Regions from separate parts of the Weizmannia sp. FSL K6-3076 genome, predicted to be linked through region 1. Evidence: a T-box and tRNA genes for the amino acid it is inferred to sense, from the RefSeq annotation. Region 1 holds a T-box; the other holds one or more tRNA genes.
The links. The T-box of region 1 lies ahead of thrS (threonine--tRNA ligase). A T-box ahead of a tRNA ligase gene usually reads a tRNA of that ligase, here a tRNA-Thr.
Positions count from the first base shown of each region.

Region 2: it encodes a tRNA-Thr, which carries the amino acid that the T-box ahead of thrS (threonine--tRNA ligase) is inferred to sense. The anticodon was not compared.

Region 1 covers NZ_JBBOWU010000001.1:2,130,853-2,140,610, reverse strand. The annotation lists gene NSS95_RS10210 (replication initiation and membrane attachment family protein) at 1-1,005, shown strand, start outside; gene dnaI (primosomal protein DnaI) at 1,002-1,946, shown strand; gene NSS95_RS10200 (putative sporulation protein YtxC) at 2,072-2,908, shown strand; T-box leader at 3,024-3,246, shown strand; gene thrS (threonine--tRNA ligase) at 3,370-5,292, shown strand; gene NSS95_RS10190 (MFS transporter) at 5,404-6,657, shown strand; ribosomal protein L20 leader region at 7,057-7,172, shown strand; gene infC (translation initiation factor IF-3) at 7,244-7,765, shown strand; gene rpmI (50S ribosomal protein L35) at 7,789-7,986, shown strand; gene rplT (50S ribosomal protein L20) at 8,020-8,373, shown strand; gene NSS95_RS10170 (hypothetical protein) at 8,426-8,599, opposite strand; gene dut (dUTP diphosphatase) at 8,704-9,156, shown strand; gene NSS95_RS10160 (O-antigen ligase family protein) at 9,248-9,758, shown strand, end outside.
Region 2 covers NZ_JBBOWU010000001.1:774,525-784,282, forward strand. The annotation lists gene NSS95_RS03390 (MMPL family transporter) at 1-308, shown strand, start outside; gene NSS95_RS03395 (ISLre2-like element ISBco6 family transposase) at 556-1,971, shown strand; gene NSS95_RS03400 (IS256 family transposase) at 2,756-3,931, opposite strand; gene NSS95_RS03405 (5'-nucleotidase, lipoprotein e(P4) family) at 4,305-5,090, shown strand; tRNA gene NSS95_RS03410 (tRNA-Ser) at 5,139-5,229, opposite strand; tRNA gene NSS95_RS03415 (tRNA-Thr) at 5,248-5,320, opposite strand; gene NSS95_RS03420 (acyl-CoA dehydrogenase family protein) at 5,461-6,597, shown strand; gene NSS95_RS03425 (acyl-CoA dehydrogenase) at 6,642-6,785, shown strand; gene NSS95_RS03430 (hypothetical protein) at 7,165-7,383, shown strand; gene NSS95_RS03435 (galactokinase) at 7,807-8,988, shown strand; gene galE (UDP-glucose 4-epimerase GalE) at 8,985-9,758, shown strand, end outside.

The DNA of each region.
Region 1 (9,758 bases):
CTCGGCAGAACACATTTCCAGCGGTTGAAACACTTCTTCTCCGACCGCGCCGTAGAACCGGGTGAGTACCGGGACATCACCCGCTCATTCCAGGATGTGTATGCCGCAAAAATCGGCCCCGAAGTGCTGAATGAGGCGGAAGCGCAGCAACTCAGCCGGCTGGAAGAAAACCGCCGCTATATCGAAAAAACCGCCGCCCCGGTCATAAAAATCGAAAACACCCATTTTAATTTTGACCTTTTATATGCAAACTTACGTGATGAACTGATTCCGCTGCGTGCCATTACGCCGGAAGTCAGAGAAGCGATTGTGAAGCTTTCATTTTTATACGGTTTAAATGAGCTGGACATAAAGAAAATTTTGCTCCAGGCATTGACGGCAGACTTGGAAATCCGGGTGGAGGATTTGCGGAAAATCGCGCGCAGCTGGTACCAGATTGAACATCATGACGAACTGCCACGCCTTGTTGACCGCTTCCAGCCAGAAGCGGATGCGAAAGAACAAAAAGAGCCGGAAAACGATGAGGAGAAATTCCTCCGCTACCTGGAAACGACTTCTCCGAGACAAATGCTGATCGATTTTTCGGGCGGCAGCGAACCGGCGAAAGCAGATCTTGCCGCCATTGAAGAAGTCATGTTTGCCCAGCAGCTTCCCCTTGGGGTTGTAAATGTACTAATCCAATATGTTTTATTTAAAACCGATATGAAGCTGTCGAAAAATTATTTAGAAAAAGTGGCTTCCCACTGGGCGCGCAAAAAACTGAAAACCGCCAAGGAAGCGATGGCGTTTGCCAAAAAAGAAGACCGCCAGTACAAACAATGGCTGAACAATAAAGAGAAGAACGGCACCGGACGGAGAAAGCCGGTCCGGGTTGAAAAGCTGCCGGACTGGTTTAAAAAAGAAGACCAAAAAACCACTGCGACCGCGGTCCAAGCCGATGGCGAGTCAATGGAAGAAAAAAGAAAAAGGCTTGAAAAAATACGTGAACAATACAAGAAAGGGTGAAGGCGGTGGAAAACATAAATGAGACACTCAAAAGGCTTTCATCCAATCCTAGTTTCCGCAAGCGTTATGAAGAAATGAAGCAGGAAATCATCACGCATCCCGACATCCGCGCTTTTTTGGATGCACACCACGGTGAAGTCACAAAATCGATGATTGAAAAAAGCTGGATGAAACTGTACGAATTCATTTCACAGGAAAAAAATTGCAGCCGGTGCAAAAGCCTTGGCGAATGCGTGAATATGATGAAAGGGTATGTGCCGGAACTCGTTATTGAACATGGCAATATTGAGATCCACTATAAAAGGTGCCAGAAGAAAATATTGGAGGATGAGCGCAATAAAACGCGCAGGCTGATCCAAAGCATGCACATGCCGAAAAAAATATTGGAGGCGTCCTTTGGTGATTTTTTCCTTGAACAAATGGGGCGTCTTGATGCATACGATTTTGCGCATCGCTTTGTCCGTGAATACGAGCCGGGCAAAAAAATGAAGGGACTATATTTATACGGCAATTTCGGCGTCGGCAAATCGTATTTGCTTGGTGCAATTGCGAACGAGCTGGCGGACCGGAAACAGGTCTCTTCTTTAATCGTGTATGTGCCTGAGTTTTTCCGCGAAATGAAGGACTCGATCGGCGACCACTCCACCGGGGAAAAGCTGGATACGGTGAAGCAAGTGCCCGTATTGATGTTGGATGATATCGGTGCGGAAACGAACTCGAGCTGGACGCGGGATGAAGTGCTCGGCCCGATTCTCCAATACAGGATGCAGGAAGACCTTCCCACTTTTTTTACATCCAATTTCAGCTATGAGGATTTAGAGTACCATTTCACTTATACCCAGCGCGGGGAAAAGGAAGAATTGAAAGCAGCGCGCATTCTCGAGCGCATCAAATATTTAAGCGCCCCTGTCCGGATGGAGGGGCCGAACCAGCGGGCCTGACCCTTGCATGAGGGGGCCCGCTTTTTTCATTTCGTAACGCTTTCCCGTCTTCTATTTGCTGATGCCGCTTCATATACATAAGGTAAAGCAAACGAGAATGTTTTACCGTACAGGGGGGGCTTGGATTGGAATTCCTGATCAGGGACAAGGATGATGCATTATGGATAAAAGCATATTTTGCAAAGGAAAAACGGCGCACTGTGAAAATCCGGGAAGCAGTGCTGCATGGGAAAATACATTATGTTGTGGAAGCGGCCGGCAATAAACAGGAACTGCAGGCAGCCGTTGCAAATTTCATCATGAAGAAAAAAAGAAACGAGTGGATTTGTAACCAACTGAAACAAGCCTATTTTTTTCAGGCGGAAGAAGAGCAAAACCGGATACTCGAAATCGTAGACGGCATGCTGAAAGGAGAGCGGCCGGAGCTGACGGATCTGGCGGGTGAGATCGACGAACGCGCCGCTATTGAAGGAGCGGTCGCACCGCTGGTTGGCGAATCGTGCACATTGCCGCTCGCTTCCGTGCTGACGTTCCGCTTAAAAGGCTATTTTGACTGTCTTGACCGATACATCGGCATTGCGATTGACGAATACAAAATGGAACAGGAATACCAGATTTTTGTGCAAAGCCTTAGGGATTACTTAAAGCAAAAAGAACCAAAAAGGGAAAAAATAAAGCTTTGCCTCGGGGAACAGGTGAAATTTTACAACGGCCAATTCCGGGAAATGACGAGGGAAGAACTGAACGGATTGATTGACCGCAGGCTTCTGTCCAACCACCCTGTCTATATTGACTCAGTCACAATTGCACCGCTTTTATCGATTGCGCCCAGCCGGATTGAAATTTATACGGATACGCCGGACCAGGCTTTGATTCGTACGATATGCAATATTTTTGAAGAACGGGTGGCCGTGAAAAGCCGGATGCATTTTATGCACGATCAATTCGCCGCCAGTGAATAAAAAGGGGGCTTGAACCGGGGGCAAATGCAGCACGGCAACAAAATCAATCGCCATCCCTTGATTTTTTCATTGCAAACTTCTATAATTACTTACATAATCAATTGGAAATGAAAAAGTCAATGTGATGACGAGGACAACAGGATTCTGTTACCGCCTTTCAGAGAGGAAAGCCTCAGGCTGCAAGCTTTCCGGCACGGACAGGATGCTTACCGCCTCCGAACTTCAGTCGTGAACAAAATCAGTAGCGGCTGACGGATATTTCCGTTATCATACTCAAGCCGCGCGTAAAGACGTGCGGAAATGAGGGTGGAACCGCGTGTACAAAACTCGTCCCTTGCCGGGGGCGGGTTTTTTATTTTTTGGCTGTGTTTTCGTGCGGACGTGCTCGTACGGATGCCTGCAAAAAGCAGCCTCGTGCAGGCCGCCCGCGTGACAGCTTAATTTTTAAAGGAGTGGGACATATGGCAGAGATCGTAAAAATCACTTTTCCAGATGGTGCTTTAAAGGAATTTCCATTTGGAACAACAACGGAAGAGATTGCCCAATCGATCAGCCCGGGCCTCAGGAAAAAGGCGCTCGCCGGCAAACTGAACGGCAAACTGCTCGATTTGCGCACACCGATTGAAGAAGACGGCGCAATTGAAATCGTCACCCCTGAGCATGAAGATGCGCTCGGAATCTTGCGCCACAGCACGGCACACTTGATGGCACAGGCTGTCCGCCGCCTGTATGGCAATGTCAAGTTTGGCGTCGGCCCTGCAATTGAAAACGGATTTTACTACGACATGGATCTTGAAGTGTCGCTCACGCCGGAAGACTTGCCGAAAATTGAAAAGGAAATGAAAAAAATTGTTGCGGAAAATCTTGAAATTGTCCGCAAAGTCGTATCCCGTGACGAAGCCAGAAAAATATTTGCACATGATGAATACAAGCTTGAACTGATTGATGCGATTCCGGACGAAACGGTCACGGTTTATGAACAGGGCGAATTTGTTGACCTGTGCCGCGGCGTCCATGTGCCATCAACCGGAAAAATTAAGGAATTCAAGTTATTAAACATTGCCGGTGCATACTGGCGCGGCGACAGCAACAACAAAATGATGCAGCGCATATACGGGACGGCTTTCTTCAAGAAAGAAGATCTCGAAGCCCATTTGAAATTCCTGGAAGAAGCAAAAGAACGCGACCACAGGAAAATCGGGAAAGAACTCGAACTTTTCACGAACTCGCAAAAAGTCGGACAAGGCCTGCCGCTCTGGCTGCCAAAAGGCGCAACGATCCGCCGCACCATTGAACGGTATATTGTCGACAAGGAAGTCAAACTCGGCTATGACCACGTCTATACGCCGGTGCTTGGCAGCGTGGACCTGTATAAAACGAGCGGCCACTGGGACCATTACCAGGAAGATATGTTCCCGGTCATGAAAATGGACAATGAAGAACTCGTGTTGCGTCCGATGAACTGCCCGCACCATATGATGGTGTATAAAAATACGATCCACAGCTACCGCGAATTGCCGATCCGGATTGCCGAACTCGGGCTCATGCACCGTTATGAAATGTCAGGTGCGCTCTCCGGCCTGCAACGGGTGCGCGGCATGACATTGAATGATGCCCATATTTTCGTGCGTCCGGACCAGATTAAAGAAGAATTCAAGCGCGTGGTCGAACTGATTCTTGAGGTATATAAAGATTTCAACATTACCGACTACTCGTTCCGCCTGTCGTACCGTGACCCGGAAAATACGGACAAGTATTATGATGATGATGAAATGTGGAACAAGGCACAGGCGATGCTGAAAGAAACGATGGATGATTTTGGTTTTGACTATTACGAAGCGGAAGGCGAAGCCGCATTTTACGGCCCGAAGCTCGACGTCCAGGTCCGCACGGCGCTTGGCAAAGACGAAACATTGTCAACCGTGCAGCTTGACTTCCTGCTCCCGGAACGGTTTGACCTGACGTATGTCGGGGAAGACGGTAAGCCGCACCGCCCGGTTGTCATCCATCGCGGCGTTGTCTCGACAATGGAACGGTTTGTCGCTTATTTAATCGAGGAATACAAAGGGGCGTTTCCGACATGGCTTGCGCCGATTCAAGTACAAGTGATCCCGGTATCACCGGATGCCCATTATGACTATGCGCGGAAAGTCCAAGAAGCGCTCAAGGCGGAAGGGGTCCGCGCTGAACTTGATGCCCGCGATGAAAAATTGGGCTACCGGATCCGTGAAGCCCAAGTGCAAAAAATCCCGTACGCGCTCATTGTCGGCGACCAGGAAGCCACAGACAATGCGGTCAATGTTCGCAAATACGGCGAGAAACAAACGGAAACGGTGCCGGTGGACACATTCCTCAGCAAGATAAAAGAAGAAATAAAACGGTAAAACAGACAAGAAATCACGCACCCTAAAGGACCACAAAAAGGTTTGCAGGGTGCTTTTTATTATATAATAGAGGAAAAAATGGGTTGGCACAGGGGAAGGGGACGGAGCCTAATGGACTTATTTCGGAATCGTCATTTTAATGCGTTGTTTTTTGGCAGGCTGTTCACCAATATCGGGGATAGTGTTTATTATATTGCGATGATGTGGATGGTTTTAAAATTAGGGGGGAACTCGACGGTTTATACCGGATTTGCCGGATTCTTATTTTCAATGACAGAGGTGCTGAGTTTATTTTACGGCCCGGTTCTTGATAAAATAAATGCAAAAAAATTGCTGGTTACAGCAAGCTTTTTACAAGCCGGCTTACTGCTTTTTCTTGTTGTTTTAAGCAAGTCTGGCATCATGAATGTCTGGCTGCTGTTGCTTTCCATCCCGGTTCTTTCGTTTTTATCGGAACTGACTTACCCGTTAGAAAGCGTATTATTGCCGAAAGCCGTGGAAAAGAAAGATCTCGTCAAGGCCAATTCACTCATGTCCATTGCATATAAGGGTTCGGATTTTTTCTTTAATGGGATTGCCGGGTTTATCCTCGCCGCTTTCTCGATGTCGATGGTGCTCGGGATGAATTCGCTTCTTTTTATACTCTCATCCATTCTGTTTTTGTTTTTAAAAGTACAGGTAAAAAGAAGCAAGCAAACCGGGAGCGTACGGGAAGAATGGCAGGCGTACAAACGGGATTTTAAAGAAGGCCTATCGTTTGTCAAACAGCCTTTCATCTTGCAATTATTAATCCCCTTGCTGTTTTTAAACTTTTTTTTCGCAATTGTAATGGTCGTATTGCCTTCTTTCGCCAATACTGCGGGCGAAGGCGCTTCATCCTACGGCATCATGACAGCGGCTTTGGGTTTAGGGGCTTTGGCGGGAGCGGCAGGCGCGGATAAAATCAGCCGGATATTTCCGTTTGGCAAAATATTGGCTGCAGGCTTTTTGCTCTCCGGGTTGTCCTGGCTTTTCATGATTTTATTGAGCAATGTTTCGATATGGTATGTTTATACGCTTATGTTTATTTCCGAGTTATCTATTGGTGCCATCAATGTTTTGTTTTCTGCCATATTTCAGCAATTGCCTGATGAACAAATGTTAGGGCGGGTCAATACCATCAACGTGAGTTTGCTATCGCTTGCGATGCCGGCAGGATCATTGATCGGCGGCGTGATGGCCAAGATCACTTCTGTCCAGCTTACCATGAGCTTTTTTGGAATAGGGTTGTTTGTCCTGGCACTGTTTTATATGGGAAGCGGAAGAATGAGAAAACTGCCAAAAGTTGTGGAGATTGACCATACGTATGTGAAATTAAGTAGATAAAAAAGGAGATAAATGGAAGGTACAACCATCATTCAGAAAAATGGATTGAAACCGGTGGCATGGTTAGGAGGGGAAAATGAAAAATTGATTTACATTTGATCCAATTTCCGTTCATTTTATATAAAATGCCGCTCTCTTGCCTACCGAAAAAAGCATGTAAATAGATGCTCAGGCTTGATGTAAAAGCTTTATTTTTAGAAGCTTTTGTTTCAACAAAGACAAGCATTTTCATTAAGCACTTCAGAGAGGAGACCAAAAAAACACTTGCGATTTCTCTGCCGTTTTGATAAAATAACGCATGTTGAGCCAAAAAAAGTTAAACAGATTTTCCGGGATTCTTGCAAATTGACATGGATACGGTAAAGTGATACAATAATTGAGTGAAATTGAATATAAGTTTGTGAAAAGAAGGAGCAGCCCGCTTCTCACCTGTTGACGCAATGGTGCAGTTGTCAGGTATCTATCAATGATCGTGATCATAAGCGCGGGTGTGTTCCCTGCGCTTTTTTTCGTGTGCAGTACGTTCAGGGCTTTTTCGCAAGCGAAATATTCACACGTTTGTTTGAAATTATCTTGGAGGTGGCTCATTATTAGCAAAGACATGATGGTGAACGAAGGCATTCGTGCCCGCGAAGTCCGTTTAATCGGCCAAAACGGCGAACAGATGGGAGTTAAATCCCGGAACGAAGCATTGGAGATTGCGGCACGTGCCAACCTTGACCTTGTACTTGTTGCGCCAAACGCAAAACCGCCTGTTGCCCGCATCATGGACTACGGAAAATACCGTTTCGAGATGCAGAAAAAAGACAGGGAAGCACGGAAAAAGCAAAAAATCATTAACGTAAAAGAGGTTCGTTTGAGCCCGACCATCGAAGAACATGACTTTAATACAAAACTCCGCAATGCCATTAAGTTTTTGGAAAAAGGCGATAAGGTAAAAGCCTCGATCCGTTTTAAAGGCCGCGCCATTACCCATAAAGATATCGGGCAGCGCGTCCTCGACCGGTTTGCAGAAGCATGTGCCGAAGTCGCCACGGTCGAATCCAAACCGAAAATGGACGGACGGAGCATGTTCTTAGTGCTCGCACCAAAAACAGAGAAGAAGTAACGTCAACTTAAGGAGGACTAATCATGCCAAAAATGAAAACACACCGCGGCTCTGCCAAGCGTTTTAAGAAAACCGGCTCCGGCAGCCTGAAACGTTCCCACGCTTACAGAAGCCATTTGTTCGCAAATAAAGTGACAAAACAAAAACGCCAGCTGCGTAAATCAACGCTTGTATCCGAAAGCGACATGAAACGCATCCGCCAAATGCTCGACAATCTGTAAGAAAACAAAGCTTTCAATTAGGAGGAAAAGATTATGCCACGTGTAAAAGGCGGTACAGTTACCCGCAGACGACGCAAAAAAGTTCTGAAATTAGCCAAAGGTTATTATGGTTCAAAACATACATTATTTAAAGTTGCCAATCAGCAAGTGATGAAATCCTACATGTATGCGTATCGCGACCGTCGCCAGAAAAAACGCGATTTCCGCAAACTGTGGATTACCCGTATTAACGCTGCGGCAAGAATCAATGGCCTTTCCTACAGCCGTTTGATGCACGGTTTGAAACAGGCAGGCATTGAAGTGAACCGCAAAATGCTTGCCGACCTCGCTGTGAACGATGCACAAGCATTTGCCGAACTGGCAAACAAAGCAAAAGCAGCATTATAATCAAAAAACAGAGCTTCCGGCATGCCGGGGGCTCTGTTTTTTAAAAAAAGCATTATAAATTTTCCGTCTGCTGTCTGATTTCTTCCTGGTTCAAAGTTTCGTTTGTAGCTTCCAAATTGGCATGTTCGTCCACTGACTCGCCCGGCTGAAATTCTTTTTGGTCGGATGCGATTGTCATTTCAGGCTCTGCCGGAATTTTTGGCATCTTTTTCGTCATTTTAACCAAGAATAGTCCCCCTTCTGGTAAAAAATTTCCGGATTCCCGGAAAAAAGTAAAAACCTGTTTTAGTTTGATATAATCATGGAAGAACTATACGAGGAGCGATTTCAATGGATGATGTTTTAAAGGTAAAATTATTGCATCCTGATGCACAACTGCCGCAAAGGGCCAATCCTGGAGATGCAGGGTTGGATTTATATTCCATCGAAGAAAAAAACATTGCACCGGGGGAAGCGGAACTGATCCGTACCGGCATTGCCATCGAGCTGCCGCGCAGAACAGAGGCGCAGGTCAGGCCGAGAAGCGGGCTCGCTTTAAAACACAGGGTCACCGTTTTAAACAGCCCGGGTACGATTGATGAGGGGTACAGAGGAGAAATTAAAGTCATTTTAATCAACTTTGGAAAGACGCCATTCAAAGTTGAAAAAGGGATGCGAATCGCCCAAATGATTATCGCACCCGTCATGTCTGTCACCGTAAGTGTTACGGAACAGTTAGCAGAATCCGAAAGAGGGGAAGGCGGGTTCGGATCCACTGGGATTGCCAAAATAAATGAAAAATAAAATTTCTTTTCATGAGATTTTTTCAACGAAATTTAATCTGTGCATGGTATAGTGGTTCCTGAGCAATTAGATCCGAATAACGAGGAATCCTATGAACAGTTTAATACACTTTATAAAAGAGCATGCATTTGAACTGGCTGCAGTATTGTGTTTTGCGCTCCCGCCTGTTGGTCTGTTTATCATGCTTGTATTCAGCCTTTCGGAACTGTACAGGCATATCAAAAATAAACGGTTGTTTTCATCTTCCCCTGTCTCCTTTTTCTTTCTCTGTCTTTTGGCAGCAACCACCGGAGCGGCTGTGCAAATGGGAGAACCGCTCCTTCTTGCTGAAAGCTTAAGGATTTTGTTTTACTGGGGAATTTTCCTTAAAATTATGGACAGCGGAACAAGGGGCAGATTCAAGCATTTCCGCTGGATTGTGATCGGCTGTGGCCTTTATGGTATTTTCATTGGCTGGCTTCCAAAAATGTTGTCGGATGACCCAGTGCTGGCATTTCTGACCGGCACGGAGCTGTTCGGTTTTAAACATTACAACAGATTAATCGGCAGTACTTACAATCCGAATTTCACGATGTTTCTGCTACTGATCGGGATTTCATTTC
Region 2 (9,758 bases), 1.4 Mb from region 1:
TGCGCTATAAGGAATACCCGCAGCTTGACCCGAGGGAAGCGATTATACTCGCTTCGAGACATACAGGCGGTGTCATTATTTCCGCGGTCGTTATTTTAGGCGGCACATTTGCCACGCTGATGCCTTCAGGAATGCTGCTGCTGGCTGAATTGGCGATCGCCGTCATTACCGGCCTTGTCGTGCTTTGCTTCATCCTATTGCCATTCTTTCTGCCAGGCATGATCGCCTTGCCGGAAGCCTTGGAAAAAATATTTTCGGACAAAAAGAAAGAAAACTTGGAGCTGGAGAAAGAATCATCCAAGCGATAATGAAAAAAGCAGCCGCTTATCCAAATTGGGAAAGGGCTGCTTTTTTTGCTGGCACGGTTTTAGATCGAGGCGGAGGAAGCAGGTAACCTTTTAGCTAAAGTACGGTAAAGAGATGGTAAGTGAGCAAACAGGCCAACGTATGTGTAAAATTTTACTCGACGGGGCAAATGAGTGGAAAAAAATGGGAAGACGCTCTATCATCTAATTGTACACTTCAAGATGAACATCTAGAGAGAGAGGTCTTCCCATGGATATTATATCAATAATTGCTGGATTATTAAAGGATACAAAGAGTCTTATCGAATTTGAAGAACAGCTTAAACTTCTGATGCAGAAGGCTTTTACACAATGGGTTGGGGAAATATTTGAAGAGTTAGATAAAACAATTAAACAGGAGAAGTTAGAGGAGGGCTGGGTGTACTGCCGGAGTGATAACAGAAGCGTTCAGTTTCTATTTGGAAGTGTGACTTTTAAACGTTCATTAATGCGTGATAAGAGAGGGAACTCACATTATCCTCTGGATGAATGGTTAGGGCTGGTACCACACCAACGATACAGCCCGTTAGTGGAATTAAAGGTGGCAGAGTTGGCAAGTGAGAACACCTATCGGGAAGTAGCTGATATTTTAAAAGAGTGGACAGCAGTGAGTCTTAGTCACACAACTGTAGGGAACATGGTAAAACACGTAGGGAAAACTCAGGCGGAAGCCGATAAGGCACTTGTAGAAGAGCTAGAAATAGCTGTTTCCCTGCCTGAGGGGAAGAAGGTAGACTACCTGTTTTCTGAAGCAGATGGTGTATTCGTTCGGGGACTAAAAAAGAAACAGAGTATGGAAGTCCACCACGCCATTCTCTATGAGGGATGGGAAACCAATGGAAAAAGGGTCTCCCTGCGTCAGCCCACAGTCATCATGACAACGGAAGCCATCCAGACATTTTGGGATGAAGTCCAAGCCACAGCTGCCAACACCTATTCCCTCGAAAAAGCGCATGTCATTACAAACAGTGATGGAGGTGCTGGGTACACAGCTGAACGGTTTCAAACAGCATTCTCACAGTCGGAATTTCCGGTGCTCAACCAGCTGGATACCTACCACGTTGCACAAGCCATCATAAGGACATTTGGGGGCGGAAAGAGCGAGATCAAGGAGCAAATTAGAAAAGCGATTAGAACGCATGACCTGGACCAATTCACGTTATATTTGGATACGCACGAAAGCACCTTGACGGATAAAAAGGCTCTCAAGAAAATCAAGGAATTCCGTTCGTATATCTTGAAAAACTGGGACCGCATTTTTGACTGGAGAGACAGGGTGAAAAACGTGCCGGAAGGTGCGAGAGGCCTAGGAGCGATGGAATCGAATCAAAGGCATATCTCCTTCAGGATGAAAAAAAGGGGCATGCATTGGAGTGAACTTGGCGCAGAAGCCATGGTGAAAATCAAACAAGGCATACTCAATGGGACATTGAGAGAAGCCTATCTGAAACACCGTTCAAGAAGCGAGAGAAAGCAACGGAACTTGAAACAATCCATCAGGATGTCTCAACTACTCAAGCAGCCTGTACGCCCGTCAGTGGGCGTAAAGCACGGATCAGTTGCCCTGCATTCAAGCAGTTCATCGGCAATGGGACATTTAAGCAAAATATTAGAGCTTTCGTTTTAAGCCTGGCTCAGTGGGGACTGATCGTTGAGGCGCGCGAAATTTACGAGACTCCTGCGGGAAAAGCGAGCCAGGAGAGACCCCGCAGCGAGGTACGAGCGAGGAGGCTCGCCGGCCGCCCGCGGAAAGCGAGTGAATTTCGCGCGCCTCAACATCCCCGTTATCCATCTTTATACGGAAATATTACATCTTTTCCGAAAATTACACCGAGCAAGTAAAGCACGGTAGCCGAAAGTGTACAAAAAGAGTGTCTTGGAATACCCGATATTTAAACCTTGTCGAGAAAAACTTGACACATACCAGGCCAACTATTTTTTTGAAAAGTGAGCATAAAACGAGTATAGGTGAAGGAGCGGGCGCAAAAACTGGTGTTTCTTAACGTAGAACGGGTCTAAGTGAAGGAAGCGGGCGCAAAAGACGTTGTTCCTTAACGTAGAACGGGTCTAAGTGAAGGAAGCGCGGAAAAAACGCCGTGTTTCTTAACGTAGAACGGGTCTACGTTAAGGAAGCGGGCGAAAATTCCGTTGTTCCTTAACATAGAGTGCGCCTACGTTAAGAAAGCGCGGAAAAAAAGCGTTGTTTCTTAACGTAGAACGGGTCTGAGAGTCAAGTCCAGGTTATTGTGTAAATTTATGGGCAAATGTTTTCAACCACCCCTTCATTTTTTCGGCTTAACTTCCATGGATTTTTTTCTTCATCTCCGGGAAGGGATGTCAAATGCCTTTCAATTTGACATCCCTTCCCGGAGATGAAATCATCCATGATGGAAGTTAAGCTGAAAATGCTGCTAACTATTCTTTCCCATAAGTGACTTCCTCTTCGAGTATTCTGTATCTTGATACTGCATTAAAACGGCACCAACCAAACGAAAAGCAGATTGGGTATTAGGAAAAATGCGAATGACCCTTTCCCTTCTACGAACCTCTTGGTTAAGCCGCTCGAGGGAATTAGTACTCCGTATGTGCATACGGATATTCTCAGGAAAGTTCATGTATTGGATAGTATCTTCAAAACCTTCATCTAAAATGGCCAGGGCTTTTTCAAATCTTGCTTCTGTACCAAATTTGTTTATTAATTCATCTTTAAACTTGCGTATGTCCTCAATCGTAACGGCCTCAAACACGCGCTTAATCATCACCCGGATTTCTGCAGTATCTTTTTTGGGCAGTTTTTCAATGATATTGCGTTTAAAATGAACATTGCACCTTTGCCAAGCAGTGCCAATGAATTCCCGTTGTATTGCTTTCTGAAGGCCCATGTGAGCATCGGAAATAACGAGTTTTGGTGATTGGAGTCCACGTGATTTAAGTTGTTTAAAAAATGAACTCCAACTCTCCAAACTTTCTGCATGGTCAACGCTTAAACCCAGTATTTCACGTGTATTCTTCTCTGTAATGGCAGTCGCAATATAAACAGCCTTTGATATGACCTTATGGTGCTCCCGTACTTTTATATACATGGCGTCCACAAACACATAAGGGTAGTAGGTTGTATTCAACGGTCTCTCGGCCCAAGCATTCACAATGGGATCCAGTTTTTGCGTAAGGGAAGAGACAAACGACTTGGATACATTCTTACCGCAAAGCTGTTCTACGACATTTGTGACCTTACGGGTAGAGACGCCATTGATGACCATCTCCAACATAGAAAGGACGAAAGCTTGGTCACATCTGGCATACTTTTCAAATAAGGTAGTTGAGAATTCGCCATTACGTGTCCGGGGAACTTTTAATGTAACATTGCCGATGCTCATCAACAGCTCGCGTTCATAGTAACCGTTCCGGTAATCCCGGCGTTCAACAGCGCGTTCATAAGGGCTCGTTTTTAAATAGTCATCCCTTTCCTTTTCCATAAACTCGTTTAACACGAGGACAACCGCTGATTTAATTACCGCGTCAAGATCTGAAGTCATGATGGCTTCTTTTAAAACATCCAAATTTAGGTTAAACTGTAAGTGAGTCATTTTATCTCCTCTTTTCATTGTTTATTGTCGTTGAAAACAGTGTTGCCAAGAGTTGATAAAATGACTCCTTCTTTTTACACAATTATACGGACTTAATCGGTCTGAGTGAAGGAAGCGCGGAAAAAACGCGTTGTTTCTTAACGTAGGATGCGTCTAAGTGAAGGAAGCGAGCGAAATTCCGACAAACAATGTACGTAAACGCCCATATCACAAAAAATACATGCCAGCGGAAGAATGAAAATCCCGTCGTAAATCAGAATAGACCGCTTCGAAGTGCCTAACAACCCCCGTGAAAGATGCCATTTTAGCATGTATCAATTTCCGGGGTTCCCTTATACTAATCGTAAAAGCATTTTAGAAAGAAGGGGCAAGCATGAACTATTTTGCAGGGTTGCTAATTGTCTTTGCGCTGGTGCTTGGAAATGCGGGGTGCTCTGCTGAAGGCGGCAAACAAAACCGGGAAGCTGCCGTCATGAAGACGGTTCCGGTTACGGGCTGCACGGCAAAGCAAAAAGCGGAACAGACCAAAATGGGGGTTGCCTGGTACCGGACATCCGGAGAAGCAAGAGCGCTCTATTATCAAGGATACAATATCGGAAAACAGCGTATTGAGGAGAGCCTGAAAACCAAAGTAAAAAAGAAGCGCGCCATTGTCCTGGATCTGGATGAGACAGTGCTGGATAACGGGCCGTACTTATCTTATATGGCAGAAAAAGGCATTTCGTTTGGCAGCGGCTGGGGAGCATGGGTGAAAAAAGCAAAAGCAAAACCGCTTCCGGGGGCACTTTCCTTTTTAAAATATGCCGATAAAAAAGGAATCGATATTTATTACATTTCAAACCGGGACGAAAAATATATGGATGCCACCCTTCGCAACTTGAAAAAAGAAGGGATCCCGCAGGCCGTCCGTTCCCATGTGCTGTTGCAAACAGGAACAAGCAGCAAAGAAGCACGCCGACAAACCGTTGAAAAGAATTATGAAATCATTGCCTTGTTCGGTGATAATCTGGGTGACTTTTTTAAGACATTTGACGGAAAAGGAAACAAGGCGCGCAGCCTGGAAGCAGACCGTTTCCGCCATGCATTTGGCCGCAAATTTATCGTATTCCCGAATCCGGTTTACGGGGATTGGGAGCATGAATTGCCATGTGGTTCATAAACGCAAAAAAATTCCGGAGTTCTCCGGAATTTTTATATGCACTATGTATGGCGGAGAAGGTGGGATTTGAACCCACGCGACGGTCACCCGCCCTAACGCATTTCGAGTGCGTCCCCTTCAGCCGCTTGGGTACTTCTCCATATGAAAAAAAGAAAGATGCTGGTGAGAGGACTCGAACCTCCGACCCCTTCATTACGAGTGAAGTGCACTACCAACTGTGCTACACCAGCATGGAATCAATCAGGACAATGTAAATTATATTATAATAAAATCCGGATTGCAAGAGGAAATTTAAAAAAAGTGTTGTAATGTTTTTCCGGCATGTTTCCGGTAAAATAAGAGAAAAGATGTTTCCGGGGGAGGAAAGGATATGGATTTTTTAAAAGCCTCAACGCTGGAGGAAAAACTGGACCTAATTCAAACGCTTGCCGGCCCGTTTTCTGAAAGGGCGGCTGCCAATGACTTGGAAGGACGGTTTGCTTTTGAAAATATTCAAGATTTAAAAGAAACAGGCTATACAAAGCTGACTGTGCCACAAAACTACGGTGGGGGCGGCATTTCGCTGTATGAGCTTGTCCGCCTGCAAGAGGCCATCGCGGTTGCGGACGGGTCGACTGCCCTTTCCATTGGATGGCATATGGGGATTTTAATGCATTTGTCCGAAACAAGAACATGGAACGGGCAATTGTTTGAACGCATTTGCCGTGCGGCAGCAGGGGAGGCCGCCCTCATCAACACTTGCGCAACAGAAGCGCAAACGGGCAGCCCGACGCGCGGTGGCATGCCGGAAACAACGGCAACGGAAAAGAACGGCGAATGGGTGTTAAACGGGAGAAAAACTTTTGCCACCATGTCTCCGGTGCTCGACTTTTTTATCATTACCGCAACGATTCCGGAAAAAGAAGCGGTTGGCAGTTTTGTCGTTCCGCGGGATACGGCTGGCCTCTCCATCGTCGAAACATGGGACAGCATTGCTTTAAGGGCAACCGGCAGCCATGATGTTGTGCTGGAAAACGTCAAAGTCCCGCTTGCGAACCTGGCGGAGATCCAGACGAAAAAGAAGGAGCCGGCCGGTTATCTGCTCCATATCCCTGCCTGTTATTTAGGCATTGCCGAGGCAGCAAAACGGGAAGCGGCTCGCTTTGCTAAATCGTATACGCCGAACAGCCTGAACCATCCGATTGCGGAACTGCCGGCTATCCGCCAGAAATTCGGTGAAATCGAGCTGAAATTGATGCAGGCGCGGCATTTTCTGTATTCGGTTGCGAAAATGTGGGATGAAGCCGGAGCAGAACAAAGAAAAGAGATGGGCCCGGAACTTGGGGCAGCGAAAATGGCAGTTACGAATCATGCGATAGAAGCAGTTGATTTAGCGATGCGAATCGTAGGTGCCAGAAGCCTGTCCGAAAAAAGTCCGCTGCAGCGCTATTACCGCGATGTCCGCGCCGGGCTCCACAACCCGCCGATGGATGATGCCGTCCTTATGCAGCTCGGCGCGCGTGTGTAAAATCAAAAAGCATCCGATGGTCTAAACAGCGGGAAAACAGAATTGTGGATCTGGCCATGAGGATAGTCGGCGCCCGCAGCCTTTTTCAAAAAAGCCCGCTGCAGCGCTATTACCGTGATGTGCATGCGGGATTACACAATCCGCCGATGGATGATACCGTCCTTATGCAGCTCGGCGCGCGCGTGTAAAATCAAAAAGCATCCGATGGTCTAAGCAGCCGGGAAAAAGGGGGGGCGCAAAGCAGCAAAGCGCCGCCGCTTTTTTCGGTCCACTTTGTCGCTACTGCTAAAAAAGCGGCAACTGCTGATAAATGCACTGTTGCCGCTCCATGGTTTGCTTACGTTCGATGATGTGCCGGATAAGCCCGTACAATTTCATCCTGCCATTTTTCAAGGATTTTCCTGATATTTTCCGGGGCGGTTTTCGGCTTGCGGGTGTAAGACAGCAGGCCGTTTGTTTCCTGCTCGACATCTGAAAGCTGCGTATAACAAAAGCCTCCTCCTTATCAAAACGTATTATAATAAAAAAATAAAAATTTAGAAATAATTTATTGCCGAGGTATTTTTTATGAGAAAAATCTATGAATTCATGAGTAAAGATGAGAAGAAGAAGGCTATATCTTTGCTTACTAAAGATATAGATGAGCTAAAGAAGGAACAAAAACGAGAAGATGAAAAGGGATATCCCCGAGTAATAAAAGATGCAATAGAAGAAACAATCCAAAGGTACATAAAAGATATGGAGTATTTAAAAGATGATTTAAAAAAAGAAGAGAAAAAATCTTAAATCAGTTATTACAGCAGTGGATCGCATTGGAATGGTAAATGATTGTACTGAGGCTGTATTATTTAAGGCTTGCTGAATAAGCAAAATTCCTAGATTTGGCAAGAGTGCTGACAGCTTTGGCAACAATTTAAATGCAAGGATTTTACAACAAATCCAGGGAAAAGCTTGCACTCGAAAGCCGATTCAACGTATTTAGAAGACAAAATCACGCATTCTCACATATATTTTGCGACAGAGCTTGCAGACAAATTTGGTACAAACTCAGAATCGGATTCGTTCAGCAAGCCCTATTTAGAAATGGAATATTACCAGTAAAAATTTTAGTAAAAATGTTGCCTTTTTTTACTTCTGCGTGTAAGATGGAATTGAAGAAAACGTTTGCAATCTTTTTATTCTATTCTATTACACTTAGGGGGAACGAACATGAGCAACCCAAATTTGCCTCAGGCTTTTAAGGAGTATTTCGGGACGGCGGCGGAGCGCGCGTTTTTTGCGCCGGGCCGGATTAATCTGATCGGGGAGCATACCGACTATAACGGCGGCCATGTGTTTCCGTGCGCGATTACCATGGGGACGTATGCTTTGGCCAAAAAACGCGATGACCGCAACATTCGCTTTGTATCTTTGAATTTTAAAGAAAAAGGCGTTATCGAATTTATGCTTGACGATCTGGCATACAACAAAGCACATGACTGGGCCAATTACCCGAAAGGCATGCTGAAATATTTGAAGGAAGCGGGGCATGAAATAGAACAGGGTTTTGACTGCCTCGTGTACGGCAATATTCCGAATGGGGCCGGCCTGTCTTCTTCCGCCTCCATTGAACTATTAACCGGCGTGATGCTTGAAAAATTGTTCAACCTGAAAGTGGAACAGCTCGATCTTGTCAAGCTCGGGCAAAAAACGGAAAACCAATTTATCGGCGTAAACAGCGGGATCATGGATCAGTTCGCGGTCGGGATGGGCAAAAAAGACGCGGGCATTTTGCTCGACTGTGCCACACTTGCGTACGAATATGCCCCGATCAAGCTGGATCACCATAAAATTTTGATTATGAACACGAATAAACGCCGTGAACTTGCGGACTCTAAATATAATGAACGACGTGCGGAATGTGAATCGGCACTGAAACAGCTGCAAAAGAAACTCGATATCGAAACGCTCGGCGATTTGACAGAAGAAGCATTTGAAAAAAACAAGGAAATCATAGACAATGAGATTGTGAGGAAACGGGCAAAACATGCGGTTTACGAAAATGTGCGCACGCTAAAAGCACTTGACGCATTAAAACGCGGCGACCTGCCCGCTTTCGGGGAACTGATCAATGCCTCCCACCGTTCGCTGCGGGATGATTATGAAGTGACCGGCAAAGAACTCGATACGCTGGCCGAAACCGCCTGGAAGCAGGAGGGCGTGCTCGGGGCGAGAATGACGGGCGCAGGATTCGGCGGATGTGCGATCGCGATTGTCGAAACTGACAAAGTTGATGCGTTCATTAAAAATGTCGGGGACGTCTATGAAAAAGAAATCGGCTACCGGGCGGACTTCTACACCGCAAGCATCGGTGACGGAGCAAAAGAAATGACAATGGAGGAACTTGCATGAGCATTTTAGTATTAGGCGGGGCCGGTTATATCGGCTCGCATGCCGTATATCAACTGATCGACCAAAAATATGACGTGGTGGTGATTGACAATCTGCAAACCGGCCACCGCGCCGCAATCCATCCAAAGGCAAAATTTTACGAAGGTGATATTCGCGACCGTGCCTTTATGCAGGAAGTTTTCGGGAAAGAAAAAATTGACGCGATCATTCATTTTGCAGCCAACTCGCTTGTCGGCGAATCGATGGAACAGCCGCTGAAATATTTCGACAACAACGTATATGGCACGCAAATTGTGCTTGAAATGATGAAAGAATTCCATGTGCCGCATATTGTGTTTTCTTCGACCGCTGCAACATACGGGGAACCGGAACACGTGCCGATTACAGAGACAATGCCGACCGTTCCGACCAACACTTACGGCGAGACAAAACTGACGATGGAAAAAATGATGAAATGGTGTGAAAAAGCGTACGGCATTAAATACGTTGCACTTCGCTATTTTAACGTAGCCGGCGCAAGATCAACCGGCGAAATCGGCGAAGACCACCATCCGGAAACGCATCTCATCCCGGTTGTATTGGAAACGGTGCTTGGAAAACGTGAGGCGATCACCATTTTCGGCGAAGACTATGATACAAAAGATGGGACATGCGTCCGCGATTACATCCATGTGGAGGACTTGATTGATGCCCATATTCTTGCGCTTCAATATTTACAGAACGGCGGCGCAAGCGATGTGTTCAACCTCGGATCAAGCAACGGATTTTCC